DNA from 2 places in the Oerskovia paurometabola genome. Region 1 is predicted to be linked to the other one. Evidence: predicted binding sites of a transcription regulator. Region 1 holds the regulator's gene; the other holds the start of a gene.
The links. Region 1 encodes LexA, which represses DNA repair genes until DNA is damaged. Its sites were predicted from a motif close to TCGAACANNTGTTCGA; they were not measured.
Positions count from the first base shown of each region.

Region 2: a site for LexA is predicted at 12,794-12,809, ahead of imuA' (DnaE2-dependent mutagenesis accessory factor ImuA'). Genes of this name have one in related genera too.

Region 1 covers NZ_JAFBBV010000001.1:1,912,800-1,927,152, forward strand. The annotation lists gene dapF (diaminopimelate epimerase) at 1-781, shown strand, start outside; gene JOD48_RS08565 (class I SAM-dependent methyltransferase) at 929-1,612, opposite strand; gene hflX (GTPase HflX) at 1,848-3,377, shown strand; gene JOD48_RS08575 (ATP-dependent DNA helicase) at 3,469-5,526, shown strand; gene JOD48_RS08580 (L-lactate dehydrogenase) at 5,605-6,558, shown strand; gene lexA (transcriptional repressor LexA) at 6,672-7,421, opposite strand; gene JOD48_RS08590 (LysM peptidoglycan-binding domain-containing protein) at 7,734-8,111, shown strand; gene nrdR (transcriptional regulator NrdR) at 8,543-9,079, shown strand; gene JOD48_RS08600 (aldo/keto reductase) at 9,119-10,195, opposite strand; gene JOD48_RS08605 (DUF5302 domain-containing protein) at 10,308-10,499, shown strand; gene serA (phosphoglycerate dehydrogenase) at 10,602-11,801, opposite strand; gene JOD48_RS08615 (HelD family protein) at 11,874-14,108, opposite strand.
Region 2 covers NZ_JAFBBV010000001.1:2,121,398-2,135,750, reverse strand. The annotation lists gene JOD48_RS09540 (metal-dependent hydrolase) at 1-174, shown strand, start outside; gene JOD48_RS09535 (serine protein kinase RIO) at 417-1,331, shown strand; gene JOD48_RS09530 (Gfo/Idh/MocA family oxidoreductase) at 1,359-2,264, shown strand; gene JOD48_RS09525 (DUF6841 family protein) at 2,283-2,699, shown strand; gene leuS (leucine--tRNA ligase) at 2,850-5,414, shown strand; gene JOD48_RS09515 (GNAT family N-acetyltransferase) at 5,482-5,946, shown strand; gene JOD48_RS09510 (hypothetical protein) at 6,035-6,505, shown strand; gene JOD48_RS09505 (error-prone DNA polymerase) at 6,605-10,297, opposite strand; gene JOD48_RS09500 (DNA polymerase Y family protein) at 10,290-11,972, opposite strand; gene imuA' (DnaE2-dependent mutagenesis accessory factor ImuA') at 11,969-12,766, opposite strand; gene JOD48_RS20140 (Ig-like domain-containing protein) at 13,204-14,353, shown strand, end outside.

The DNA of each region.
Region 1 (14,353 bases):
GGTCCTCGCGGAGGACCCCGACGCGATCTGGTTCATGGACTACCGCAACGCCGACGGCTCGATCGCCGAGATGTGCGGCAACGGGGTGCGGGTCTTCGCGGCCTTCGCCGAGCGGCTCGGGCTCGTGGACCTCGCCGCCGCCGAGGTCCGGCCCGGGGCCGACGACGCGCAGGAGGCGCTCGCCGCTTCCCGCGTCCTCGCGGTCGGCACCCGTGCGGGCGTCAAGTACGTGCGCAAGGAGGCGAACGGCTGGTACGCCGTGGACATGGGTCCGTGGTTCCTGCCGGGCGGACGCACGGCGCTCGACGAGGGCTTCGACGCCGCGGTCGCGATCTCGGGCTGGGAGGTCCCGCGCCCCGCGCTGAGCGTCGACCTGGGCAACCCGCACACGGTCCTCGCGCTGCCGCAGGAGGACGAGCTCGAGGCCGCCGACCTCACGCAGGCACCGACCGTCTCGCCCGAGCCTCCGCACGGCACCAACGTCGAGCTCGTCGTCCCGCTCGGCGAGGAGGTCTCGGTCGACGGGACGGTCGTCGGACGGCTGCGCATGCGCGTGCACGAGCGCGGCGTGGGCGAGACCGAGTCCTGCGGGACGGGTGCGTGCGCCGCGGCGCTCGCGGTCCGCGCGTGGGGTGGGCCGTCCTCGCCCGACGTGTGGCTCGTGGACGTGCCGGGCGGCACGGTGCGCGTGACCGCGCTCGAGGGTGGCCGCGTCGAGCTCGCGGGCCCGGCCGAGATCGTGTTCGGGGCGGAGATCGACCTGGCGGCCTTCTCCCGCTGACCGCGGCGCTGCGCTGGCCACGGCGCTGCGCTGGCCACGGCACGGCGCTGGCCACGGCACGGCGCTGGCCACGGCACGGCGCTGGCCACGGCACGGCCGAGCATCATGACGGGGCCCGACGGCGTCGCGCACCGGTGCGCTCGGCGCTCAGCCGGCGCGCGCGACCTCGAGGACGCGGAACCCCTTGGCGCTCGCGAGCTTGCTCACCGACAGCTCGTCCTCGAGGTGCTCGTCGAGCCAGGCCATGAGCGAGTCCGCGCCGAGGTTGCGCTGCACCACGAGGTAGGCCTCGGCGCCGGGCTCGAGGCGCGGCAGCCAGTGCAGCAGCATGTCGTGCAGCACGTCCTTGCCGACCCGGATGGGCGGGTTGGACCAGATCGCGGCAAACCGGACCTCCTCGGGGACGTTCTCGGGGCGGACCGCTCGGACGTTCTCCAGGCCGAGGCGGGCGGCGTTGCGTCGCACCAGGTCGAGCGCGCGCTCGTTGACGTCGACGGCCCAGACGGTCGCGCCGGGCGCCTCGAGCGCCATGGTCAGTGCGACCGGGCCCCAGCCGCAGCCGAGGTCCAGGAGGTGAGCGGCGCCGTCGGGCCCGGGCGTCACGGGCGGCAGGGCCGGGACCGAGCGCAGGAGGACCTGCGTGCCGAGGTCGAGCCGCCCGGGCGAGAAGATGCCGGACGCGACCTCGACCGTGACCTCGCGACCCGCGAGCCGGACCGTGAGCTCGCGGCGCTCCTCGGCGGACGCGGGCTGCGCCGTGAAGTAGTGGTCGGGGGAGGGCTCGGGCGTCGTGCCGGGCGTCGCGTCGGCAGGCAGATCGGGTGGCGTCACGAGGACAGATCCTATCGGCCGGTCCCCGGCCGCCGTGGTGGCCGGTCCTCCCGGGCGGCCGGTCGGCGCTGCGCCGTGAGACGAAACGCGGCCGCGCAGGGCGAATTGGTTCGCGTCGGGACGATCCGGCGTGCCACGCTTGTTGTACGACATGCCGACCGGAGCGACTCCGGCCGGACCGACCGGCCCAGGTCGCACGGACCCGGTGCCCGGACCCTCAGCTGAAAGGCGGCCCATGACCCAGACCCCCGCGAACCCCACCCCTGAGACCGAACCGGAGACCGCGCGCCCCGAGCGCGACATCGCCGGGGACGTCGTGGCACGGGTGCTCGCACGGGCGGGTACCGCGCGCGCCGAGGGAGGCACCCAGCACTCCGTCTACGACGGGGAGCAGCTCGAGCTCGCCGAGCGCACCGCGCTGCGACGGGTCGCCAACCTGTCGACCGAGCTCGAGGACGTCACCGAGGTCGAGTACCGGCAGCTGCGGCTCGAGAAGGTCGTGCTCGTGGGCCTGTACAGCGGCAGCGGCGAGGCCGCGGCGACCGAGGCCGAGGTCTCGCTGCGCGAGCTCGCGGCCCTCGCGGAGACGGCGGGCTCCCAGGTCCTCGACGGCGTGCTCCAGCGCCGGCAGAAGCCGGACCCCGGCACCTACCTCGGCTCGGGCAAGGCCGAGGAGCTCGCGTCCGTCGTGGCGGTGAGCGGCGCGGACACCGTCGTGATCGACGGCGAGCTCGCCCCCTCGCAGCGCCGCGCGCTCGAGGACATCGTCAAGGTCAAGGTCGTCGACCGGACCGCGCTGATCCTGGACATCTTCGCCCAGCACGCGAAGTCCCGGGAGGGCAAGGCGCAGGTCGAGCTCGCGCAGCTCGAGTACCTCCTCCCGCGTCTGCGTGGGTGGGGTGAGTCGATGTCCCGGCAGGCCGGTGGCCAGGTGGGCGGGGCGGGCGCAGGCATGGGCTCGCGTGGCCCCGGTGAGACCAAGATCGAGCTCGACCGGCGCCGCATCCGCGACCGCATGACCAAGCTGCGCCGCGAGATCGCCGCGATGGCGCCGGGCCGCGAGACCAAGCGGTCCTCGCGCAAGCGCCACGCCATCCCGTCGGTCGCGATCGCGGGCTACACCAACGCCGGCAAGTCGAGCCTCCTCAACGCCCTCACGGGCGCGGGCGTGCTCGTCGAGAACGCCCTGTTCGCGACCCTCGACCCCACGGTCCGCCGCGCGCAGACCGAGGACGGGCGCGTGTACACGCTCGCCGACACGGTCGGGTTCGTGCGGTCCCTGCCGCACCAGCTCGTCGAGGCGTTCCGCTCGACGCTCGAGGAGGTCGGCCAGGCCGACCTGCTGCTCCACGTCGTCGACGCGTCGCACCCCGACCCCGAGGGGCAGATCGCGGCCGTCCGCCACGTGCTGGCCGACATCCCGGGCATCGACCAGGTGCTCGAGGTCGTCGTGCTGAACAAGGTCGACGTCGCGGACCCCGACGTCGTCGCACGCATCCGGGGGCGCGAGCGCCGCACGATCCTCGTCTCGGCGCACACCGGGCAGGGGATCGAGGACCTGCTCCAGCTCATCTCCGACGAGCTGCCGCGCCCCGACGTCTCGATCGACGTCGTGGTGCCCTACCACCGCGGCGACCTGGTCAACCGCGTGCACCTCACGGGCGAGATCGACCTCGAGGAGCACGTCGAGACCGGGACGCGCCTGCTGGGCCGGGTCGACGAAGGGCTCGCGCTCGAGCTCAACGCGGTCGCGGTCCGGGCCTGAGGTCGCGTCCGCCGGACCGGGCACGCGCCCGGCCCGGCGGAACCACGGGGGCGCGCCCGGCCGTGTCGGTGGCCCCACGTAGACTTCCGGGGTGCCCGAGGAGACCACCACCACCCTGACCACGGGCCCCGCGACCCCTGACGTCGAGGAGCTGCTCGACCTCGCCGTCGGCGCGCTGGGCGGCGGCCGCCGCGCAGGGCAGCACCAGATGGCCGTGAACGTCGCGCGGACGATCGACGGCTCGGGCGGCCCCGACCACCTGCTGGTCCAGGCCGGGACGGGCACCGGCAAGTCGCTCGGTTACCTCGTGCCCGCCGTCCGCCACGCAGTGTGCGAGGACGAGCGCGTCATCGTCTCGACCGCGACCCTCGCCCTCCAGCGTCAGATCATCACGCGCGACCTGCCGCTCGTGGCCCAGGCGGTCGCGGACCGGTTGCCGCGTCCACCACGCATCGCGCTCCTCAAGGGCTGGCACAACTACCTGTGCCAGCACAAGATCGAGGGCGGCTACCCGGCCGACGAGCCCACGTTGTTCGACCTGCCCACGGGCGGCGAGCGGGCGGGCGTCGCCGAGCACCCTGCACCTGGAGCGGCGTCGGGGGCCGCGGCACTGGGCGAGCAGGTCGTGCGGCTGCGCGAGTGGGCGCAGGAGACCACGACCGGGGACCGGGACGACCTCGTCCCGGGCGTTTCCGACAAGGCCTGGCGGCAGGTCTCGGTCACGGCGCTCGAGTGCCTGGGCGCCAAGTGCCCCCTCATCGACGACTGCTTCCCCGACCAAGCGCGCACGAGCGCGCGTGAGGCCGACGTCGTCGTGACCAACCACGCGATGCTGGGCATCGCCGCGTCGGGATCGCCCGGTGTGCTGCCCGAGCACGGCGTCGTCGTCGTCGACGAGGCCCACGAGCTCAGCGACCGCGTCACGGCCGCCGCGACCGCGGACCTGTCGGTGCCCATCATCGAGCACGCCGCTCGCCTCGCCCGCCGCCACGGAGGAGTCCAGACGACCGACCTCGACCTCGCGACCGGGGCGTTCGGGACCGTCGTGACCTCGCTCCCCGCGGAGCGCTTCCCCGACGGCCTGCCCGACGACGCGCGCTCGGCCGTCGCGGCCGTCCGTGACGCGGCCCGCACCGTGCTGAGCGCGCTCAAGCCCGACACCTCGGGGGGCCCGGGGGCCCAGCCGGACACCGGGATGAAGATGGCCCAGGCGACCATGCTCCAGGTCTTCGAGATCGCCGAGCGCATGGCCCAGGACCCCACGGGGCACGACGTCCTGTGGTGCTCGCGCGCGGGCGACGACGGACGGTGGAGCGGGGACGGCGTGAGCAAGCTGCACGCCGCGCCCCTCGCGGTCGCAGGCCTCATCCGCACGCACCTCCTGACCGAGCGCACGGGCGTCTTCACGTCGGCGACGCTCGCGCTCGGCGGCACGTTCGACCCCGTGGCCCGCTCGCTGGGCCTCGACGACGACGGCGCCACCTGGACCGGCGTGGACGTCGGCAGCCCGTTCGACTACCCCCAGCAGGGCATCCTCTACATCGCCAAGCACCTGCCGCAGCCCGGCCGGGAGGCCGCCACGGACGGACAGCTCGACGAGATCGCCGACCTCATCACCGCCGCAGGCGGCCGCACCCTCGGGCTCTTCTCGTCGCGGCGAGCGGCGCTCGCGGTCGCGGAGGCCATGCGCGAGCGCCTCGACGTCCCGATCCTGTGCCAGGGCGACGACCAGCTCCCGACGCTCGTCAAGGAGTTCGCCGCAGACCCCGCGACGTGCCTGTTCGGCACGCTCTCGTTGTGGCAGGGCGTGGACGTCCCCGGGCCGAGCTGCCAGCTCGTCCTGATCGACCGGATCCCCTTCCCGCGGCCCGACGACCCGGTGAAGTCGGCCCGCGCGAGAGCGGTCGAGGCCGCGGGCGGCAACGGCTTCATGCAGGTCTCGGCCAACCACGCCGCGCTGCTGCTCGCGCAGGGCGCCGGACGGCTCATCCGGTCGACGGCCGATCGAGGCGTCGTCGCGGTCCTCGACCCGCGTCTGGCGACCGCTCGCTACGGCTCCTACCTCACGAAGTCGATGCCGGACTTCTGGACCACGACGGACCGACGTGTCGTCCTCTCTGCGCTCGAGCGCCTGTCCGCCCTAGGCTGAGACCTGGTAGTCCACGCGACGGACGTCGTGACGCTCGTGCAGCGACCGACGTCCGGTGCTCAACGTCCAGGAGGCACAGTGCCCGCCCGTACCACCAAGCTCGCGATCGTCGGCGCAGGTTCCGTCGGATCGACCCTCGCCTACGCGGCGCTCATGCGTGGAGCCGCTCACACCGTGAGCCTGCTCGACATCAACCGGACCAAGGTCGAGGCCGAGGTCCTCGACCTCCAGCACGGCATCCAGTTCATGCCCATGGCCAAGGTCGAGGGCTCCGACGACGTGGCGGTGTGCTCCGACGCGGACGTCGTGGTCTTCACCGCCGGGGCCAAGCAGAAGCCCGGGCAGACACGGCTGGACCTCGCCGAGGCGACGATCTCCCTCGTGCGCAAGATCCTGCCCGGCCTCGTCGAGGTGGCGCCCAACGCCGTCTACATCATGGTGACCAACCCGGTCGACGTGGTCACGTACGCGGCCCTCAAGTACTCGGGACTGCCGCCGAACCAGCTCTTCGGGAGCGGCACGGTCCTGGACTCCTCGAGGCTGCGGTTCCTCGTCGCGCAGCACTGCGGCGTCGCGGTCCAGAACGTGCACGCGTACATCGCCGGAGAGCACGGGGACAGCGAGATCCCGCTCTGGAGCTCGGCGACGATCAGCGGGGTGCCGCTGCTCGAGTGGCAGGGGCTCAAGGGCCGGGGACCGCTCACGGCCGAGGTGCGCGAGGACATCGCGCACGAGGTCGTGCAGTCGGCCTACCGCATCATCGAGGGCAAGGGCGCCACGAACTACGCCGTCGCGCTCGCCGCGACCCGCATCATCGAGGCCGTCCTCGACGACGAGCACCGGGTCCTGCCGGTGTCCTCGCTCCTCGAGGACTTCCACGGGATCAGCGACGTCTGCCTCTCCGTCCCCTCGCTGCTCGAGCGGCGTGGCTGCGGTGAGCGGATCGAGGTCCCGCTGTCGGACCACGAGCTCGCGGGCCTCCGGGCGTCCGCGGACTCGGTGCGCGCCGTCGCCAAGAGCTTCGGACTGTAGTCGTCCCCTCGGTGCCCGTGACGGGCGCCGGGCACGACGAAGGGGACGGCCCACCGGGCCGTCCCCTTCGTCGTGCTGAGCGCCGGTCCCTGGGGGCCGGCGGGACGCTGTGCTCAGAGGCTCCGCAGGACCGAGACGACCCGGCCGAGGATCTGGGCGTCGTCCCCCGAGATGGGCCGGTACGCCGCGTTGTGCGGCATGAGCCACACGTGCTTGTCGATGCGCTTGAACGTCTTGACGGTCGCCTCGCCGTCGATCATCGCGGCGACGATCTCGCCGTTCTCGGCGACGGGCTGGCGACGGACCACGACCCAGTCGCCGTCGCAGATCGCGGCGTCGATCATCGAGTCACCGGCCACGCGCAGCAGGAAGAGCTCGCCGTCGCCGACGAGCTGGCGGGGGAGGGGGAACACGTCCTCGACGACCTGCTCGGCCAGGATGGGACCACCGGCGGCGATGCGTCCCACGACGGGGACGTACGACGGCGTGGGGCGCTCGGGTGAGTCCTCGGTCGTGTCGATGCCCTCGACGCGCGGGAACGCGCTGCCGGGAAGCGCTGCGATGGACCGCGCGTCGTCGTGCTGGACGACCTCGATCGCGCGGGGGCGGTTGGGGTCGCGACGCAGGTAGCCCTTGCGCTCGAGCGTCGTGAGCTGGTGCTTGACGCTCGACGGGCTCGTCAGGCCGACGGCCTCGCCGATCTCGCGCATGCTCGGCGGGTAGCCCCGCTGGTCGACCGACGCGCGGATCGTCTCGAGCACGAGCCGCTGGCGCGGTGTGAGACCGTCCCCGCCCGTCGTGCCGTCGGGCAGCTCGTGCACCTTCGCGAGCCTGCCCGTGGTGTCGGCCACCCGTCCCGCCATCGTCGTCTCCGCCCTGCTCGGCCGTCTCGGTCCCTGTCCTGCGGAGGGGCGCCGCGAGCGGCACCGGCTCCTGAGCGTGGCCGCGGCGATCTCGTCAGCCCGGGGGCGGGACGTCCCACCCCCAGGCGTCCGACATATCGGACGACCAGTACTCGAACAGCGTAGGTCACGCGGCGACACGAATCAAACACATGTTCGAGCATGTCTCGACATCGGCGCCCGACGGTGATAGAAATCGTACAGATGTTCGACGAACAGGTGTTCGAACCGACCGGGGAAGGCGGTTCGGGCGCCACGGACGAAGGAGTGGCTATGAGTGCGATCACCGCGATGGGCGCGACGGACGGGTGGCGTGTCGAGCGTCGTCCTCAGGGGCAGGCCGAGGCTCCGCTGCGGCTGACCACGCGAGGCCGTGTCGTCCTGGTACTGCTCGTCGCGACGGTCCTCGCCCTCGGGGCCCTGTGGGGCGCCCGTGCGGTGGCGTCCGGCCCCGGCGAGCCGGTCGAGGTCCGGATCCACGTCGTCGAGGCGGGGGAGACCTTGTGGCAGCACGCGTCCGCCCTGGCATCGGGCGGCCGGGACGTGCGAGACGTGATGGCGGAGCTCGCCGAGCTCAACAACCTCTCGTCGACCGGGCTCCAGGTCGGGCAGCAGCTCCTGCTGCCGGTCGACCCCAACTTCGCGCGCTGACCGGTCGAGGGTTCCGTGCCGCTCAGGCGTCGGCAGCCCTTCGGCCCGGGGTGATTCTGCCCTCGCTGTGAGGACCCGTGCCCGGAGGGCTTGCGCAATCGCATTAGGTTCCCCTAAGTTAGTGCTGCCTCACCAACCCGGCTGGGGGGTCGGTCGGTGAGGAGGAGGCGCGCCAGCGCGTCTCCGCAGTTGCGTCGACGTTCGCGAGGCGAGTCGCGAACGTGAGATGGGGACGGGGGCGTCCCGACGGAGGTGGCCGATCATCGGCCACCTCCGTTCTCATGTGTGCTGACCGGCGTGTGGAACGCGTCGCGCTGTCTCGTCGTGGCGGGGCGTCTTGCGCCTCGTCAGGGTCGAGACATAGGTTCGGGACGCACCGTCCGTGGCGACCGCCACGGAGCACTCGCGCAGACCCACAGGAGTACCGCCTCATGCACTGTCCGTTCTGTCGGCACGCGGACTCCCGGGTCGTCGACTCGCGGACCTCCGACGACGGTGCCTCGATCCGTCGTCGCAGACAGTGCCCTGCCTGCAACCGCCGCTTCACGACGATCGAGACGGCGAGCCTGTCGGTCGTCAAGCGCTCTGGAGTGACCGAGCCGTTCAGCCGGGAGAAGATCGTGACCGGCGTGCGCAAGGCCTGCCAAGGGCGTCCGGTCAACGAGGACGACCTGGCGGTCCTCGCGCAGAAGGTCGAGGAGTCGCTCCGGGCCGGTGGTAGCGCGGAGCTGGACGCGTACGAGATCGGGCTGGCCATCCTCGGTCCCCTGCGGGAGCTCGACGAGGTCGCCTACCTGCGGTTCGCGAGCGTCTACCAGGCGTTCGACTCGCTCGAGGACTTCGAGTCGGCGATCAACTCCCTCCGGGCCGAGCGTGAGGAGCGCGAGGCGGCGTTCGGCGGTGCCGGGTCCGAGGCCGGCGCGTCGGACGACGAGCCTGCGGCCGACGTGGTCCCGGATCGCGCCTGATCCCTCGCTCGGGACCAGCAAGCGGTCGCGAGGGCCCTGCTAGAGGTCGCTCGAGCGCGCCGCCCAGATGTTGATGCCGGTGTCCAGAGGTCGACGGCTCCCGTCGGGCGTGAGCTCGGTCGTCACGGCGTCGATCGCCGTGAGCTCGTCGGTCGTGAAGGGCGGCGCGTCGAGGGCCGAGAGGTTGTCGTCGACCTGCGCCGTGGTCCGGGCCCCGACGAGGACCGACGTGACACGCGGGTCGCGCAGCGTCCAGGCGACCGCCGTCCGGGCGAGCGGCTCACCGCGGCCGGCCGCGACGTCGCGCAGCGCGCGGATCCGGGCCAGGTTCTCCGGGGCGAGGTGCTCGGGCCGCAGCGACGCCGAGCGAGCCGCGCGCGAGTCGGACGGTACGCCGTCGAGGTACCGGTCCGAGAGCATGCCCTGGGCCAGCGGCGAGAAGACGATCAGTCCGGTGCCCGAGTCGCCGGCGACGTCGAGCAGGCTGCGTCCGCTCGCGTCGGGCACCTCGATCCACCGGTTCAGCATCGAGTACGACGGCTGGTGCAGCACCAGGGGCAGGCCGAGGTCGTCGGCGACCGCGAGGGCCTCGGTCGTACGCCTCGCCGAGTACGAGGAGACGGCCGCGTACGTGGCCCGGCCCGAGGACACCGCCGTGGCGAGTGCACCGATCGTCTCCTCGAGCGGCGTGGTGGGATCGAACCGGTGGGAGTAGAAGACGTCCACGTGGTCGGTGCCGAGTCGGCGCAGCGACGCGTCGAGCGACGACAGCAGGTACTTGCGCGAACCGCCCTCGCCGTAGGGCCCTGGCCCCATGCGGTAGCCCGCCTTGGTCGAGATCAGGAGCTCGTCGCGATGCCCTCGGAGATCCGAGGCCAGCAGGCGCCCGAAGGCAGCCTCTGCGGACCCGGGCGGCGGCCCGTAGTTGTTCGCGAGGTCGAAGTGCACGACCCCCCGCTCGTGGGCGTGCAGGACCAGCTCGCGCTGCGCGGAGAAGGGCGTCGGCTCCCCGAAGTTCTGCCAGAGGCCGAGGGAGAGGCGGGGCAGGACGAGGCCGGAGCGTCCGGCACGGGCGAAGGGCATCCCGGAGCCCGGCTCCGGCGCTTTGTGCGACATGTCTCGACCGTACCCGGTGGTATTCGCTGGCGTTACCTCGCCGGGTGCGACAGGCTGGGGCACGGGAGCGCCCGACGGCGCGCCTGATCCACCGAGAGAAGGAGGCCCGCCGATGACGACGTCCAAGGACGAGACACCCGCGACCACGCCCAGCGAGGACGCCAAGGCGAAGTTCCGCGAGGCGCTCGACCGTAAGAACGCCGCGAGCCACCGCACTGCGGACGGCGGCTCGAACACGGGCTCCGTCCACGGGTCGGAGACCGTCGGACCTGTGCAGCGCACGTTCCGCCGCAAGTCCGGCTGAGTGGCGGCCGGGAACCTGCGAGGTTCCCCCGCACCTGCACGACATGAGGAAGGGGACCAGCCCGGCGGGCTGGTCCCCTTCCTCATGTCGTGCGGGATGCGGTCAGGACAGCACGCGCAGCTTGACGGTCGCGTCCATGGCCTGCAGCTCGTCGATGGCCGCGGGCAGGAGCTCTGCGCCGACGTCGGTCACCACGTAGCCGAGCTCGCCACGCGTCGCGAGCATCTGGCCCTCGATGTTCGTGCCGTGCTCGGCGAGGACCGCGTTCACGGCCGCGAGCACGCCCGGGGTGTTGCGGTGCAGGTGGGCGATCCGGCTGACGCCCGTGCTCTGCTCGAGCGCGAGGTTCGGCATGTTGACGCTGAGGGTCGTCGACCCGGTCGCGAGGTAGTCGCGGAGCTTCCCGGCGACGAACTGGCCGATGGACTCCTGCGCCTCCTCGGTCGAGCCGCCGATGTGCGGGGTGAGGATGACGTTCGGCAGGCCGCGCAGCTCCGAGTCGAAGTGGTCGCCGCGCTTCTTGGGCTCCTCGGGGAACACGTCGATGGCTGCGCCCGACAGGTGCCCGGAGAGGATCGCCTCGCGCAGCGCGACGGTGTCGACGACGAAGCCGCGCGAGAGATTGAGCAGGATCGAGCCCTGGCGCATGCGCGAGAGCTGCTTCTCGCCGAACAGGCCGGCGTTGCCACCGCGCCCGTCGACGTGGAGCGTGACGACGTCGGCCGTCTCGAGGAGCTCGTCGAGGCTGTCCATGCGGCGCGCGTTGCCCAGGGCGAGCTTCTCGGCCGTGTCGTAGAAGACGACCGACATGCCCAGCGCCTCGGCGACCACCGAGAGCTGCGTGCCGATGTTGCCGTACCCGATGATGCCCAGGGTGCGGCCGCGGACCTCGTGGGCGCCCTCGGCGGACTTGTCCCAGATGCCCTCGTGCAGCGCGCGGTCGCGCTCGGTCAGGCGGCGGGTCAGCGCGATGATCTCGGCGAGCGCGATCTCGACGACCGAGCGCGTGTTCGAGAACGGCGCGTTGAAGGTCGCGACGCCGTGCGACGCCGCGGCCTTGAGGTCGATCTGGTTGGTCCCGATGCAGAACGCGCCGATCGCGATCAGGTCCGGGGAGGACTCGATCACGCGGGCCGTGACGTTGGTCTTGGACCGGATACCGAGGATGTTCACACCCTCGAGGGCCTCGATCAGCTCGGACTCGTCCATGGCCCCGGTGCGCACGGTCACGTCGATACCGGCGGACTCGAGGATCGAGGTGGCGAGGGGGTGCAGGTTTTCAAGGAGGAGGGCGCGTAGCACGTGTCTATGGTGCGCCGAGTTGGTGCGAGCACCAAACGAGTCTTGTCCCTCGGACGACGCGATCTCCTCCGGTCAGTCGGCGAAGCCCTGGGGGAGGGGGCGTGAGTGCACCACCACGAGCCGCTGCGTCGGGCGGGTCATCGCGACGTAGAGCTCGGACGCCCCGGAGGTCGCCGCGAGGACGTCGGCGGGCTCCAGCAGGACGACCGCATCGAACTCGAGCCCCTTGGCCTGGGTCGGGCTCAGGACCGTGAGCGCGGCTCCCAGGGCGCCCTCGACCTCGGCCGCGGAGCCGGTGAGCAACGGGTCGGTCAGGTGGACGCGGGTCAGGTGCTCGCGCACGTCCGTCAGCCGGTGCGCCGGCGCGACGACCGCGACCCGGCCTGCGCCGTCGGGCCCGACGAACTCCGCCAGGGCCGACCGGACCCGGGCGGCCACCTCGGCCAGCGGGTCCTCCCCGCCCGCTACGGGGGACAGGACGAGCGCCCCCGGGACGTCGCGTGCCGAGGTGAGCGAGGACGTCGGGAGACGGTGGGCCGCGGCGAACCGCTGTGCGGTGTCGGCGATCTGCGTGGGTGTGCGGTAGTTGACCGTGAGGGTCGCGAGGCGCCACGAGCTGCGCAGCAACGGGTCGAGCATGCTCGCCCACGACCGTGCTCCCGCGAGCGAGGACGTCTGGGCGACGTCGCCGACGATGGTCATCGACCGGGTGGGGCAGCGCCGCACCAGGGCCCGCCACGCCATCGCGGACAGCTCCTGCGCCTCGTCGACCACGACGTGCGCGTAGGTCCACGTGCGGTCCTGGGCCGCGCGCTCGGCCGTGGTCAGGCGAGAACCGCCCCCGGCGAACCGGTCGGCGAGGATCTCCGCACCGACGATCCCGCCGCCGGCACCGGACGACTCGAGGACCTGCCGTGCGTAGTCGAGGCTGGCCGCCCGTTCGGCCGCCTCGGCCTTGGCCTGGGCGCGCGCGGCCTGGTCGTCCTCGCCCAGGAGCTCCGCGGCCTCGTCGAGGAGCGGCACGTCCGCCGGGGTCCACGGGGAGCCCTTGGGGCGCACCAGCGCCGCACGGTCCGCGCGCGACATGTCGGGCGCGGCCTCGGCGAGGCGGTGCGGCTTGACGAACAGGTCCTCGATCAGGCGTTCGGGCGTCAGGGGCATCCAGGCGAGGTTGAGCGCGATCCGGATCTCTCGCTGGCGCCGCAGGTCGTCGATCACCTCGGCCCGCTCCTCGGGCGCGACCGGCCCGCCGAGCTCCGCGAGGTACTGGTCCGCGAGCCGACCCAGCATCTCGCGCACGAACGGGACGCGCGCGAGGTTGTGCGGCTTGTGCGTGCGGTGGGCCTTCGCGATCGCGTCGCGCACGTCGGAGCGGCGGATCACGAGATCGTGGCCGTCGATACGCAGGTGCTGGTCCGCGGCGGGCACGCGCTGGCGTGCGCGGACCGCGCGCTGCACGACCTTGGCCCACGACGCGCGCCCCTTGATCCGGGCGACCTCGGGCGACTCCTCCCCGTCCGCGACGAGCCCCGGCAGGAGCTCGGAGATGGTCGTGCTCACGACGCCCGTCTCACCGAGCGAGGGCAGGACCTGGTCGATGTAGTGCAGGAAGGACAGGCTCGGCCCGACGAGGAGCACGCCCGAGCGTTCGAGCAGGCGGCGGTGGGCGTACAGCAGGTAGGCCGCCCGGTGCAGCGCCACGGCCGTCTTGCCCGTCCCGGGGCCGCCCTGGACCACGAGCGCCCCGGCGAGCTCCGAGCGGATGATCGCGTCCTGCTCGGCCTGGATCGTGGCGACGATGTCGCCCATGCGGCTCGTGCGCCCGGCCGCCATGGCCGCGAGCAGCGCGCCCTCGCCCGAGAGGTTCGAGTCGGCCGCGGCGCCCGAGGAGAGGTCGAGGACCTCGTCCTCGACGCCCGTGACCGAGCGCCCCTTGGTCACGAGGTGGCGACGGCGACGAACGCCGTCCGGGTGGGCCGCCGTCGCGCGGTAGAACGACTGCGCGGCAGGTGCGCGCCAGTCCGTGAGGATCGACGCGTGGTCCTCGTCGGACAGGCCGATGCGCCCGACGTACCGGGTCGCGCCGTCGTCCAGGTCGAGACGACCGAACGCGAGCCGGTCCTCGACCGCCTCGAGCTGGGCGAGCCGGTCCTCGTAGAGGGTCGCGAAGGCGTCGCGCTCGCTGCGGTTCTGCGGAGAACCCGAGGGGCCCGACCGGCGCACGCCGGCGAGCCGTGAGCGGGTCGAGGCACGCAGCTCGTCGAGACGGGCGTAGAGCGTGTCGACGACGACCTGCTCCCTGCTGATCTCGTGCCGACGGTCCGGCGTCGGGGCGTCCCGCTCCGGCCGGACCTGCTCGTCGGTGGTCGGCGCCCCGCTCGTCCGGTCGCTCGTCTCGCGCACGCTGTTCCGTCCTGTCGTCTCGTCCCTCGCGGTCCGCTCGCGCACCCCGCGACGCAGCCGTCCATTATTGCCGATCCAGGGCGCCCCGGTCGCCATCGACGTCGTGCGTGGACACGCTCTCCCGCGACGCCCGGGACCGTGCGGCGGGG
Region 2 (14,353 bases), 210 kb from region 1:
GGCGGCAACTTCGCGCTGCCCGTCCTGGGCAACGCCGGGTCCGTGCGCGAGTGGCTCTTCCTGATCCCGGTCACCGCGTACGCCGTCGCGGGCGTCGTGTGGTCGCTGCTGACCCAGATGGGCCTCGACACGAGCGGCACGTACACGCTGCTCGTGTCCTCGTTCGGAGGCTGACACCCCCGGACGGCTCCCGGGGAGCGCTGCCGGGGAGCGTCGTTAATTCCGTTGCCCACCCCCGCCGCCGGGTGCGAGGGTGGGCACGTCCGCCGGAGAAGGTCCGGCGCGAGCGCGCAGCCTGGGGCTGCGAGAAGGAGAGGTGTCGTGATGACCGTCGTCGTCGTTCCCCACGCCTCCACCTTCCCGAGGAGCCCCGGCCGCTGACGCCGGCTCCTCACCTCACCCGAGGAGCCCCACCCGTGCACGAGCACATCGACCTTCCCGCACTCCCCCGCCACACCGGCGTCCCCGACGACGCGTTCGACGCTTCCGGCATCGACGCGTACGACCTCGACGCGGCCCTCGACCCGGACCAGCGCTGGTCCACGTGGTCCAGCGTCGAGAAGGGCATGCGCGGCCCCGAGCCCCGTCCCGGCTGGGTCGTGACGGCCGACGCCGCGATCGACACCGACCTCGGCGTCCTCAAGACGGGCAAGGAGGCCGACGTCTTCCTGCTCGAGCGCGCCGTGCCCGACGACCCCGACCAGTTCTCGCTGCTCGCCGCCAAGCGCTACCGCAGCTCCGAGCACCGCGCCTTCCACCGCGACTCCGCGTACGTCGAGGGCCGCCAGGTCCGGCGCTCGCGCGACCGGCGCGCGATCGAGCGCAAGTCCTCGTACGGGCGCGAGGCCGCGGCCGCGCAGTGGGCCAACGCCGAGTTCGCGGCGCTGACCATGCTGTGGTCCGCCGGGGCCCCCGTCCCGTACCCGGTCCAGATCGACGGGACCGAGATCCTCATGGAGTTCGTCGGGGAGCACGCGAGCACGGGCGAGGCCGACGGGTCTGCCGCGAGCCGGGTCGCCGCGCCACGCCTGGCCCGCGTGCGACCGGACGCCGGCACGGTCGAGGCGTACTGGGACCAGCTCCGGCACGCCATGGGCCTCCTCGCCGCGCACGGGTACGCGCACGGTGACCTGTCGCCCTACAACGTGCTGGCCCAGGGCGAGCGCATCGTGATCATCGACCTGCCGCAGGTCCTCGACCTCGTCGCGAACCCCCACGGCACCGACCTCCTGATGCGCGACTGCCGGACCATGTGCGCGTGGTTCCGCTCCCGAGGGCTCGACGTCGACGAGGGCGAGCTGTTCGCCGAGCTCATCGCACAGGCCTGGTGAGTCCGTCCGGTCCGGGAGAATGACCGGATGACCCGGACCCTCCGCCTCGCGCTCGTCGGGCTCGACTCCTCGCACGCCGACCAGCACGTGCGCCTGCTGAACGTCGAGCGGCGCTTCCCGGGCGCGCGGGTCACGGTCCTCGCGGACGGCGACCCGGGGCGCGTCGCGGAGCTCGCCGGTCGGAGCGAGACGGCGGGCGTCCCGGTCCGGGCGGGCGGGCCCGACGACGTCACGTCGGTCGACGCGGTCGTCGTCGCCCACCGCGCGGGCCGGCTCCACCACGCGGCAGCCCTGCCCTTCGTGCGTGCCGGGCTGCCGGTGCTGGTCGACAAGCCGTTCACCGCGGCGGTCGCCGACGCCGAGGACCTCGTGACCGCGGCCCGCGCGAGCGGGTCCGTGCTGTCCTCGTGCTCGGCGCTGCGCTTCGTGCCCGACGTCGCTCGGCTGCGGGCTGCCGCCCTCGCGCACGGCAGGATCACGACGCTGACCGTGTCCGGTCCCGCCGACCCGGGCTCGCCCCACGACGGCCTGCACTTCCTCGGCACCCACCTGGTCGAGGCCGCCCGCTCGCTCCTCGGAGGCGACGCCGACCTCACGTGGGGGGAACCCGCCGTCGGGCACGAGGACGACGCCGTGACCGCGACCGTGACCGCGACGACCGGCGGGCGCGACGTCGTCGTGCGCCTGCGGTTCGTGGACCCCCACCTGCACCCCACCCAGCCGTTCCACGCGGCCGTGACCACCAGGGGCGGGACCGTCGCGGGCGACCTGGACGTCGGGCAGGACTACCTCGAACCCGTGCTCGCGCACTTCCTCGCCCAGGTCGCCGGGACGACCGCTCCCGACACGCGCACCCGGCTCGTGGGCCCGGTCGCGCTCCTGGCCGCGGTCCAGGCAGCGGTCGAGGCGGCATCTCGTGCGGGCTCGGCGTGACCGGCCTAGCGTGAACGGATGACCACCCCCACGCCCGACGCGACCGCCTACGACCACGACGACGTCCAGAGGTTCCTCAACTCCTACGGCGTGGCGCTCGCGGCCGGCGACCTCGACACGATCGCCGAGACGTACGCGTTCCCCGCGCTCGTCGTGACCGACGAGGCGTCGGTGCTCATCAGCGAGCCCGACACCGTGCGCGAGTCCTTCCGGGGCGCTGCCGAGAGCTACCGCGAGCGCGGCCTCGTCGGGGCCGTCGCGCAGATCCGTTCGCTCGGGACCACGAGCGCGGGCCTCGTGTGGGCCGACGTGCGCTGGAGCTACCGCGACGAGTACGCGGCCGAGGCCGACACCGAGAGCTTCCGCTACCTGCTGCGGCGCGGGCGCGACACGTTCCAGATCTGCGTCGTCGTGCCCGTCGACCCGTTGGCGTGAGACGGGCCGGCTGCTAGGCTCCTCGACATGCGTTCCTCGCTCCTCCTTACACCGCCGCGCTGACACGGCACGACCAGCGCGGCAGCCCCTCGTAACCCGAGGGGCTTTTTTGTGCCCACGCACAGGACGGAGCACCGCTGAGGAGACGCCATGACGCAGGACCAGGACACCACCCGGATGACAGCGCCCACCCCGCCGACCACCACGGGCCGGGCCCGGCACGCCGAGGTCGAGGAACACTGGCAGGAGGTCTGGGAGACGCTCGGGGTGTTCCGCGCCCGCGACGACGGGGCCCACGAACGCCGCTACCTGCTGACGATGTTCCCGTACCCGTCCGGTGACCTGCACATGGGTCACGCCGAGGTGTTCGCGCTCGAGGACGTCGTCGCGCGCTACTGGCGCCAGCTGGGGCACGACGTGCTGAACCCCATCGGGTGGGACTCGTTCGGGCTGCCCGCCGAGAACGCCGCGATCCGCCGGGACGAGCACCCCGAGGTCTTCACCGAGACCAACATCGCGACCCAGGCCCGCTCGATCCGGCGCTACGGGGTGTCGTTCGACTGGTCACGCCGCCTGCAGACCTCCGACCCGGCGTTCATGCGGTGGACGCAGTGGCTGTTCGTGCGCATGGTCGAGCGTGGGCTGGCGTACCGCGCCACGGCCCCCGTCAGCTGGTGCCCGCAGGACGGGACCGTGCTCGCGCACGAGCAGGTCGTGGACGGAGCCTGCGAACGGTGCGCCACACCGGTCGTCCGGCGCGACCTGACCCAGTGGTTCCTGCGCATCACCGACTACGCCGACCGGCTCGTCGACGACATGGACGCGCTCGTCGGGCACTGGCCCGAGAAGGTCCTGGCCATGCAACGCCACTGGATCGGGCGCAGCGCGGGGGCGCGGGTCGACTTCGCGGTCGTCGACGGGGCCGACGCACGCGGTGCCCGGACGCCGCACGCGGGCCCGCGCACCGTGTCGGCGTTCACCACCCGGCCCGAGACCCTGTTCGGCGTGACGTTCCTGGCCGTGGCCCCCGACGCCGACGTCGCCCGCGAGCTCTGCGCACCCGAGCACGCCGAGGCGCTCGAGGCGTACCGCGCCGCGAGCCTGGCCCTGAGCGACATCGACCGCCAGGGCACCTCGCGCGAGAGGACCGGTCTCTTCCTGGGGGCCTGGGTGGAGCACCCGGCGACGGGCGAACGACTGCCCGTGTGGGCCGCCGACCACGTGCTGCCCGGGTACGCGTCGGGGATCGTCATGGGAGTCCCCGCGCACGACGAGCGCGACCGGGCCTTCGCCGCACGCCACGGGCTGGCCGTGCGCCCGGTCCTGACCACCGCGCCGGGCGAGGAGACCTCGCAGGCGAGCGACGTCGTCGTGCACTCGGACGGAGGGGGGCTGACGCTCGACGGCCTGTCCCCCGCCGAGGCCGCCGCGCGCGCCACGACCTGGCTGTCGGCCCAGGGGCGCGGCGGGCCGCAGGTCGTGCACCGCCTGCGCGACTGGCTGGTCTCCCGCCAGCGCTTCTGGGGAGCCCCCGTCCCGATCGTGCACTGCGCCGCGTGCGGGGAGGTCCCCGTGCCCGACGACGAGCTGCCCGTCCGCCTGCCCGACCTGAGGGGCGAGGCCCTCGCCCCTCGCGGGGTCTCGCCCCTGGCCGGTGCCGAGGACTGGGTACGCACCACCTGCCCGCGCTGCGGGCGCGAGGCCCGACGGGACACCGACACGCTCGACACGTTCGTCGACTCGTCCTGGTACTTCCTGCGCTACTGCTCCCCGGGACACACCGACGGGCCGTTCGACCCCGAGGCCGTGCGCCGGTGGATGCCCGTGGCGCAGTACGTCGGGGGCGTCGAGCACGCCGTCCTGCACCTGCTCTACAGCCGCTTCGTGACCAAGGTGCTGCACGACATGGGCCTGGTCGACGTCGTCGAACCGTTCGCCACCCTGCTCAACCAGGGGCAGGTGATCAACGAGGGCCGGGCCATGAGCAAGTCGCTCGGCAACGGTGTGGACCTCAGGGCCCAGCTCGACGCGTACGGGGTCGACGCGGTGCGGCTCACGATGGTCTTCGCCGGGCCGCCCGAGGACGACGTCGACTGGGCGGACCTGTCCCCCGGGAGCATGCAGCGGTTCCTGGGCCGGGTGCTGCGCGTGGCCCAGGACGTGACGAGCCCGGCCGTCGCCCACGCATGGTCGACGGCCAGCCCCGCGGCGACGGGCGGCGACGCCGCGCTGCGCCGGGTGACGCACCGGACGGTCCACGACGTCACCGGGTTGCTCGACACGTCCCGGTTCAACGTGGCCGTGGCGCGCCTCATGGAGCTCACGAACGCGGCACGGCGGGCGATCGACGCCGGACCGGGGCCCGCCGACCCCGCCCTGCGGGAGGCCGCCGAGTCCCTCGCGATCCTGCTGAGCCTGTTCGCCCCGTACACGGCCGAGGAGATGTGGGCCGCGCTCGGGCACGACCCCTCGGTCGCAGTGGCCGGATGGCCGCAGGTCGACCCCGCCCTGCTGGCCGAGTCGACGGTCGAGGCCGTGGTGCAGGTCGACGGCCGCGTGCGGGACCGGGTCACGGTGGACGCGTCGGTCGGCGAGGACGAGCTCCGGGAGACCGCGCTGGGGCGCGAGGCGGTCCGGCGCGCCGTGGCCGGACGCCCTGTGGTCCGCGTGGTCGTGCGGGCACCGCGAGTGGTCAACGTCGTCACCCGGGCGTGAGACGGTCGGGGGTACGGTCAGGGGCGGACCGAGAGCCCCGCATCCGTCCCGGACTAGGCTCGACGCCATGATCCTGCGTGCCTACGACGAGTCCGACGCGGAAGCGACGCTCCGGGTGTTCCTGCGAGCCGTGCGGGTCACGGCGAGCAAGGACTACTCACCCGAGCAGATCGCGGCCTGGGGGTCGGACGACATCCCGCTCGACGTCTGGGCGGTCAAGCGCCTGCAGACCGACACGGTCGTCGCGGTCGAGGGCGACGAGGTCCTCGGGTTCAGCGACGTCGACGAGCGCGGGTACATCGACATGATGTTCGTCGACCCCGCGGTGACCCGACGCGGCGTCGCCTCGGCGCTGCTCGACCACGTGACACGCACCGCCCGCGGCCGTGGCGCCGTCGAGCTCACCACGTACGCGAGCCTCACGGCCCGCCCCTTCTTCGAGAAGCACGGGTTCGTCGTGGTCGAGGAACGCCAGCCCGTGCTCCGGGGCGTGTCGCTGACCAACTTCAGCATGCGCAAGCCGCTCGTCTGACCGCCTCGCGGTGCATCACCGTCGGTCCGGGCGGTCTCCTTCCAGGTAGCGGGTGCATCCGCGCCCGCCCACCGAAGGAGGGGGCACCATGGCACTCACGACCAGCGCGCTGACACTCATCGGCCGACGGCACCCAGCGATCTTCGACCTGCTGGGCAACCCGTACGGCCCCTTCACCGGTTCCCGAGGGGCCGAGGTCTCCCTCAACCCGCAGCCGCTGCCCCCCGGACCTCCGGACGGGATGCGCACCGGGTTCCACGCGGGCGCCGCGCTCGTCCAGCTCGCGTTCACGGCGCACCACCTGCACGTCGGGTTCGACATCGACGTCGACGACTGGTGCCCCACTCCCCCGCGCCGCCCCAAGCTTCCGCCGTGGCCGGGGCCTCGTCCGCGCCCCTGGCGCTTCGAGGTGGTCGACGAGAGCTGGGGCGTGGACTACGTGCTCGGCCTCGCGGTCTCGCTCGAAGTGTCGACCTCCGCCTGGGAGGGCTTCGCCGGGGCAGACGTCCTGGGCTCGGTCCACGGCAGGGCGCTGGAGATCGGCGCCAAGCAGGGATAGACCGCGACCGGTCGAGATGCGGCTATCTGGGGTTCCTCGGGCAGAACGCCCCCAGTTGGCCGCACCTCGATCGGCCCGCCCGAGCCTTCCAGCGGGACCCTACTGGAAGTCCCGCGAGCGCGAGGCGACCTGCAGCGACAGCGGCGCGAGGTGCTCCGCGAGGAGGTTCGTGGCGCCGTCTGCCCGTTCGAGACGGCCCCGCACCACGAGCGCGGGCGAGGACCGCGCGACCCGCCGGAACCGCTGCCACAGGCCGGGCGTGCAGATGACGTTGAGCAGCCCCGTCTCGTCCTCGATCGACAAGAACGTCACACCTCCGGCGGTCCCGGGGCGCTGGCGGTGGGTCACGACTCCCCCGACCGCGACCCGCCGGCCGGCCTCGTGCACGACCGCCTCGGCGACCGTGATGACCCCTGCCCGGCGCAGCCCGGGGCGCACGTACTGGGTCGGGTAGGAGTCGGTCGAGACGCCCGTGGCCCACACGTCCGCGACCGCGGTCTCGACCTCGCTCATGCCCGGCAGCGTCGGCGCCTCGACCCCGACCGAGACCCCCGGCAGCGTGTCCGGCCCCTCCTGGGCGAGCGCCCCCGCGGCCCACAGCGCCTCGCGCCGGGCCACGCCCAAGGACTCGAGCGCGCCGCCCGTCGCGAGGGCCTCGAGCTGGGTCGTGGTCAGGTCGACGCGCCGCACCAGGTCGCGCAGGTCCGTGAACGGACCGGCTGCGCGCGCCGCGACGACCGCCTCCGCGACCGGGTCCCCCACGCCGCGCACGCTCCCCAGCCCCATGCGCACCGCGAGGGACAGGTCGGGGTGCGGGGCGCCGTCGGGCCGCACGTCCCTGCCCGACGGCGCCCCCGCCCCCCGGCTCGCCGAGGCGGGCAGCCGCTCGACCCCCGCCTTGACGCCCGACGCGTTGACGTCCGGGCGCAACGCCGTGACCCCGTGCCGGCGCGCGTCCGCGACGAGCGACTGCGGCGAGTAGAACCCCATGGGCTGCGCCGCGAGCAGGCCCGCGTAGAACGCGGCCGGGTGGTGCACCTTGAGCCACGCGCTCGCGTACACGAGGTACGCGAACGAGTAGGCGTGCGACTCGGGGAACCCGAAGTCCGCGAACGCCTTGAGCTTGTCGAAGATCTGCTCGGCGACGTCGGGCGCGACCCCGTTCCTCGCCATGCCGTCCAGGAGCCGCCCGTGCAGCGCCTCCATGCGCTCGACCGACCGCTTGGAACCCATCGCGCGGCGCAGCTGGTCCGCCTCGGCCGCGCTGAAGCCCGCGACGTCGATCGCCATCTGCATGAGCTGCTCCTGAAAGAGCGGCACGCCCAGCGTCTTCGCGAGCGACTTCTCCAGCAGCGGGTGCAGGTACTCGACCTTCTCCCGGCCCCGGGCCCGGTTGATGTACGGGTGCACCGAGCCGCCCTGGATGGGACCGGGGCGGATGAGCGCGACCTCGATCACGATGTCGTAGAACGTGCGCGGCTGCAGGCGCGGCAGCGTCGCCATCTGGGCGCGCGACTCGACCTGGAACACCCCGACCGTGTCCGCCGCGCACAGCAGGTCGTACACCGCGGGGTCGTCGTCGGGCAGCGAGTGCAGCTCGAGGCCCAGGCCCTCGTGCTCGGCGATCAGCTCGAACGCGACCCGGATCGCCGTGAGCATCCCCAGGCCCAGCAGGTCGAACTTCACGAGCCCCGCGTCCGCGCAGTCCTCCTTGTCCCACTGCAGGACCGTGCGCCCCTCCATGCGCGCCCACTCGACCGGGCACACCTCGATCACGGGGCGGTCGCACATGACCATGCCGCCCGAGTGGATGCCGAGGTGCCTCGGGAGTCTCAGGAGGCGCTCGGCCAGCTCGAGCACCGGGCCCGGGATCTCGCCCTCCTCGGCGGCCGACGGCGGGCGGCGCGCGGGCACGACGTCGTGCGGGTCGTCGGAGCGCAGCGTCGGGTCAGCGCCCTGGTCCCTGCCGCGCCGGTCGCCCTGGTCCTCGGCCAGCGGGTCGACGACGCGACCCGACAGGTCCGGGGTCCAGTCGGGGTGACCCGTGTGCGGGCGGTCGGGGCGGCGCAGCTGCTCGCGCTGCCGCGGTGCACCGGTCCCCCAGACCTCGGCCGCGCGGGCGTCCTTGGCCGCGGTGCGGGTCACGACGGCGGGCGGCGCGCCAGCGGGCGGCGCGCCGGCGCGCGCCGTGCCCCCTGCCGCAGACACCCGTGCCGCCGCGGACCCGGCCGCCCCAGGACCCGACCCGTGCGCCCCGCGCGCGGCGATCGCCCGGTCGCGGACGGCCCGGTCCGCCGCGGGCGACGACGGGTCGGGCCCGCGCAGCGACCCCCAGCGTTCGATCGACTTGCTCCACGCGTCCTGCTGCCCGACGTCGTGCCCGAGGGCCCGTGCGGCGTCGCGCACCGCAGACTTCGGCCGGTAGGAGATGACGTTGGCGACCTGCGCCGCGTGCGTGCGCCCGAACCGTTCGTACACGTACTGGATGACCTCCTCGCGACGCACCGACTCGATGTCGACGTCGATGTCCGGGGGGCCGTCGCGCTCGGGCGCGAGGAAGCGCTCGAACAGCAGACCGTGCTTGACGGCGTCCACGGCCGTGATGCCGAGCGCGTAGCAGACGGCCGAGTTCGCGGCCGAGCCGCGCCCCTGCGCGAGGATGCCGCGGGCGCGGCAGAACTCGACGAGGTCGTACACGATGAGGAAGTACCCCGGGAAGCCGAGCTGCTCGATGATCGCGAGCTCGTGGTCTATCTGCCGCCACGCACCGGGCTCACGCTCGGCCTCGCGAGGGCCGTAGCGGTCGGTGCCGCCGCGCTCCACGAGCACGCGCAGCCACGACCTCTCGTCGTGACCGGCGGGGACCGGGTACGGCGGCAGCTCGGGGGCCACGAGGCGCAGGTCGAACTGGCACTCGGCACCCAGCTCGGCCGCGGTCGCCACGGCCTGCGGGTGGCGGCGGTGCCGGTCCGCCATCTCGGCCGCCGAACGCAGGTGCGCGGTGGGGGCACCGGGCAGCCAGCCGTCCATGTCGTCGAGCGACGAGCGCGCACGGACGGCCGCGAGCGCCCCCGCGAGGGCCGCGTCGCGGGGGCGCGCGTAGTGCACGTTGCCGGTCGCGACGAGCGGCAGGTGCGCGTCGGCGGCGAGCCCGGCGAGCGCGTCGCACAGGTCGCTGTCGCGGGGGTCGCCCGCGTCGGTGATCTCCACGGCCACGTTGTCGGCGCCGAAGACCTGCACGAGCCGGTCGAGCTCGCGCCGGGCGGCCCGCGGCCCCTCGGTGAGCAGCGCGGAGCGCACGGCCCCCTTGCGACAGCCCGTGAGGACGAGCCACTGGCCGCCCGACTGCTCACCGAGCCGTTCGAGCCGGTAGTCGGCCGCGCCCTTGGTGCCCGTCGCGAGGTGCGCGGTCGCGATCGCGCTCGACAGGTTGCGGTACCCGTCCGGGCCGCGGGCCAGGACGAGCAGGTGGGACGCGCGCGGGTCGGGCACGCCCGTGGGCGCGTCCAGGACGGGGGCCGCGCCGGGGGCGGGCGCGACGGGCAGGTGCAGCTCGGCGCCGAACACGGTCGGCAGGGACACCGCGCGCGCGGCGGTCGCGAAGCGCACGACCCCGTACAGGCCGTCGTGGTCCGTCACGGCGAGCGCGGACAGGCCCAGGTGCGCGGCCTCGGCCGCGAGCTCCTCGGGGTGGCTCGCGCCGTCGAGGAAGCTGAACGCGGAGTGCGCGTGCAGCTCGGCGTAGCGGGGCGGTCTGCGCACCCCGGCGCCCGGCGGGGCTGCCCTAGTCATAGACGGCCTCCACGGTCCAGCGCCCCTGGGCGCTCGCGAGCAGCACGCCGCGTCCGTCGTCGAGCAGGACCTGGAGGTATGCCCGACGGCGCGGCGTCTCGCTCCACCAGCGTTCGGCGAGCGGCCACGGCCCGGCCCAGCCGAGCACACGCCGGCTCGCCCCGGCTCGTGGCGCGAGCCACCGCACGGTCGCGGGTGGTGCGCTCATCGCGAGGCGCACGTCGACGCGGACGGGGGCTCCGGCGTCGTCCAGGACGGCGACGTCCTCCGGGACGTCCAGGACGAGGGCGGGCGCGGGCTCGGGCAGGCGCCCCGGCCACGGCAGGTCCGCGCGCCGCGGCGCGGGGGCCGTGTCCCCCCACGGGGCGAGGTGCACCTGGTCGTGGACGTCGCGCCCGCCCTGCGTGACGACGCTCAGCACGCCGTCCCCGCCCAGGAGGCCCTGGACACGGCCCAGGGCGCGCTGGGCGCGGGCGTCCTCGCCGCTCGACGCGCCCCACAGCCGCGGCTGCTCGGCGCCCGCGGCCACGACCTCCTCCGCGGTGATCGCGAGCCGCACGAGCGGCGAGGGCCGGTCCTCGGCGAGGTCCGGCAGGTCGTCGTGGCTGGTCTGTGCGTGGTCGTCCCGGCGCACCCCCCGACCCTGCCGCTGCCGCTGTCCCAGCGCGACGCGCGACGCCGTGAGCCACCCCTCGAGCTGCCAGCGCACGCGGTCGGTGATGCGGGCCGCGGTGAGCCCGCCCATGGCGCCGTCGTCGCAGCGCCAGGTCCGTTCGAGCTCGCGCCCGTCCTCGGTGCGGGCCGTGATGCGCAGCCGCCCGCACGACGACGAGCGCTCGACGAGCTGGGCGTGCAGATCCTCGGCGAGGCGGCGGGCCGCGAAGGTCGCGACGTCGACGCGCTCGGCGGGCGGGTCGAGCTCGCACTCGACGGCGACGTCCGCCTCGATGCGGCGCCGCGCGGGCGGGCGCAGGTCCTCGCCCTGCGCGAGGCGCTGCGCCCAGGCCCCCAGGTCGCCGAAGCGCGACAGGACGCTCGGGGCGGGCAGCGCGGCGAGGTCCGCGAAGGTCCGCACGCCGAGGCGGCCCAGGAGGTCGACGAGCTGCGCGACGGGCTGGGCGTCGCCCACGACGACGTGCGCGAGCTCGCCCAGCGGGCGCGGGGCCAGGTAGGCCCGGGAGGTCCCTGCGGGCACGACGAGCGAGGACCGCGCGCCCAGCACCGCGGCCAGGATCCCGTCGGCGACGCCGACCTGGCTCTCGTGGCCCGTGTCCGCCGCGACCCGTTCGACGAGCACCTGCGCGAGGCGCTCCTCGGTGCCGTGGTAGCGCGCGGGGCCGCCCGAGGGCAGGAGCAGCAGGCCCGGGCGCGCGACCTCGATGCCCGCGACCACGGTCTCGGCGGCGAGCGCGACGGGCTCGAACTCGCGTGCGTCGCGTGCGTCGTCGGCGTCGAGCAGCGCGAGCTCGGGGCAGCACTCCTGCGCCCGACGGCGTCGCATCCCCCGGCGCACGCCCTGCGCCCGCGCGGTGGCCGAGACCGCGAGGACGCGGCGCCCGTCGTGCGTGGCCGCGGGCACGTGCGCGGGGACCTGGGCCGCGCCCATCGCGGCGACGACGGGCCAGTCCGGCACCCACAGGACCGCGGTGCGGGTGGCCGTGCTCCCGGCGCTCATCCGACGAGCCGGAGGCCGGGCGGGGTCTTCTCGACCTGCCGCGGGTTCTTCACGACGCCTCCGCACAGCGGCAGCTCGACCTGGCGCTCGATGCCGCGCGCGGCGCCGGCCCGCCCGCTGCGCCGAACCGTGAGCCGGCGCCTGCGCAGGTACCCGGCGCCGTGGTCCGTGCCCGACCAGGTGCCCTCGCGGACCGTGAGGACCACGTGCGCCCCGGCCCAGGGTTGCGCCGCGACGAGGAGGTTCCCGCGCTCGCGGGCCCGGGAGGTCAGGCGACGGCGGTCGGTGTCGGTCAGCGCGGCCTGCGGCCCGACCACGACGACGTCGATCCCGTCGAGCAGGGCAGCGACCGCTGCCGCGGCGTCCGGCCCGGGGGACGGGACCAGGGCGACGCGGCCCAGGTCGATCCCTGCCTCGGCGGCCGCGAGGACCCCGAGGCGCGGGAAGCCGACCATCGCGGTCCAGGCCCCCGTGCGCGAGGCCTCGGACAGCAGCGCGAGCAGGAGCGAGGTCGAGCCGTCGACCACCACGGCGGTGCCGCGCTGGAGACCGCCGAACGGGAGCAGGTCGGCCAGCTCGTCGGGGACCGGGAGGAGCTTCTCCTCCCCCGTGCTCCCCGGTGCGCGGCGGGCCGAGAGCTCCGCGCGGCGCAGCACCGACCGGGCCAGGAGCGCCCGCTGGGCGTGCGTGGACCCGGCGGGCTGCACGAGACCGGCGGCCTCTGCCGAGGCGGTGGCCGTCGCGGTGCCGACGCCGCTCAGTGCCTCCCGGAGGGTGTCGTCGACCAGGGTCATGACACCTCCTGCACGCTCGAAAGACATTCGAACAGGTGTTCGAACACTTCCAGTACACGCGCTCCGCGAGGGGGTGTCAACTCGCCCCACCCGGTCGACACCAGGGGTCGATCCGTGGTTGAGAGTTTCACCATCGCGCAACAATCAACCTCGCATACAGGCATTCCGGAAGCCTCAGGCGACACCTCATGGTTGGGCCAGGAAGGGCGGGATATCAACGATGGGTTGCCTCGGACCAGCTGCGGGAGGCGGTGCGCGGACCCTCGACACGCGACCGACTCCTGACGAGAGCACCCCAATTGCCCGGAGCCCACACCCTCACCTCAACCCTGCACCCCCTCTCCCCGCCCTGCTCATGTGAAAGTCTTCACAAGCAGGAAGGATGAGAAGCGTCCCCATCACGCTCCGACGTCCCGTCGGCCGAACAAGGAGAAGCTGTGCACCCCGCACCCACGACCCGGCCCGCACGCCGACGCCACCAGGCGGTAGCCGCCTGCGGTGCGCTCGTCCTGGCCGCCACCGCGCTGGGTGTGAGTGCCTCACCCGCCCAGGCGAGCGACATCACCGCGACCGACGACACCGCCCTCACCGGTTCGGGCGTGCCGGTCACCATCGACGTGCTGACGAACGACCAGGTCGCCGGGGAGGTGGCCTCCGTGCACGTCGGCACCGTCACCGGCGGCGACGCCACCACCGTCGACGTCGGGGACGACTTCCGCATCACCTTCGCCAACGACAACCCCGACTACCCGAACTCGTCCACCGCTCGCGTCTTCAAGACCGCGGAGTTCACCGTGCCGTACACGGTCACGGACACGGACGGCAACACCACCGGCGCCACGCTGACCGTCACCGTGGCCGGCAAGCCGGTGAGCCCGACGATCAGCTCGTGGATCGTCAACGACCCCAGCACGGGCGTGAAGGCGGTCACGAACCTCACCCAGCTCGACCTGCGCACCTACCCGCAGACCAGCGCCACCACCAAGAGCGCCGTCCCGGGCCACGGGGTCACCGTCACCGGTCTCGTCGACGCGGAGCACGCGACGGCGGCACCGATGCCTGGCGGCATCGAGCTGCAGGCGAGCCCGCGGGACTACATCGGCAACGACGTCGTCACCCTGGAGCTCACCGACACGTGGGGCCGCAGCGTGCACCACAAGGCCGGCGTGAGCTGGGTCGAGCGGGCCGCCGTCTCCAGCCTGCGCACCAAGGTGGGCATAGGCCAGAGCGCCCGTGTCGACCTCCGGGAGATCGTGGCGGGCACCAGCTTCGCGAACTTCACCAACGGCTACTTCTCCTCGACGATCACCACGTGGCGCGGCACCCTCACCACCGGTGCGCACGCGCAGGACATCGTCGTGATGCCGAACGCGGGCTTCGTCGGGACCTCGAACGACTCCGTGGGGACACGGTTCACCTGGGCGTACACCCTGGTGAACCCGTGGAAGTTCAGCGGCTCGACGGGCCCCGCCACCGACGCCAGGTACAACACCATGTACATCGACGTCCAGGCGCCGCCGCAGGCGGCAGACGTCGCGGCGTCGACGACCCCAGGGCAGGCGGTGGCGCTGGACCTCCGCACTCCGG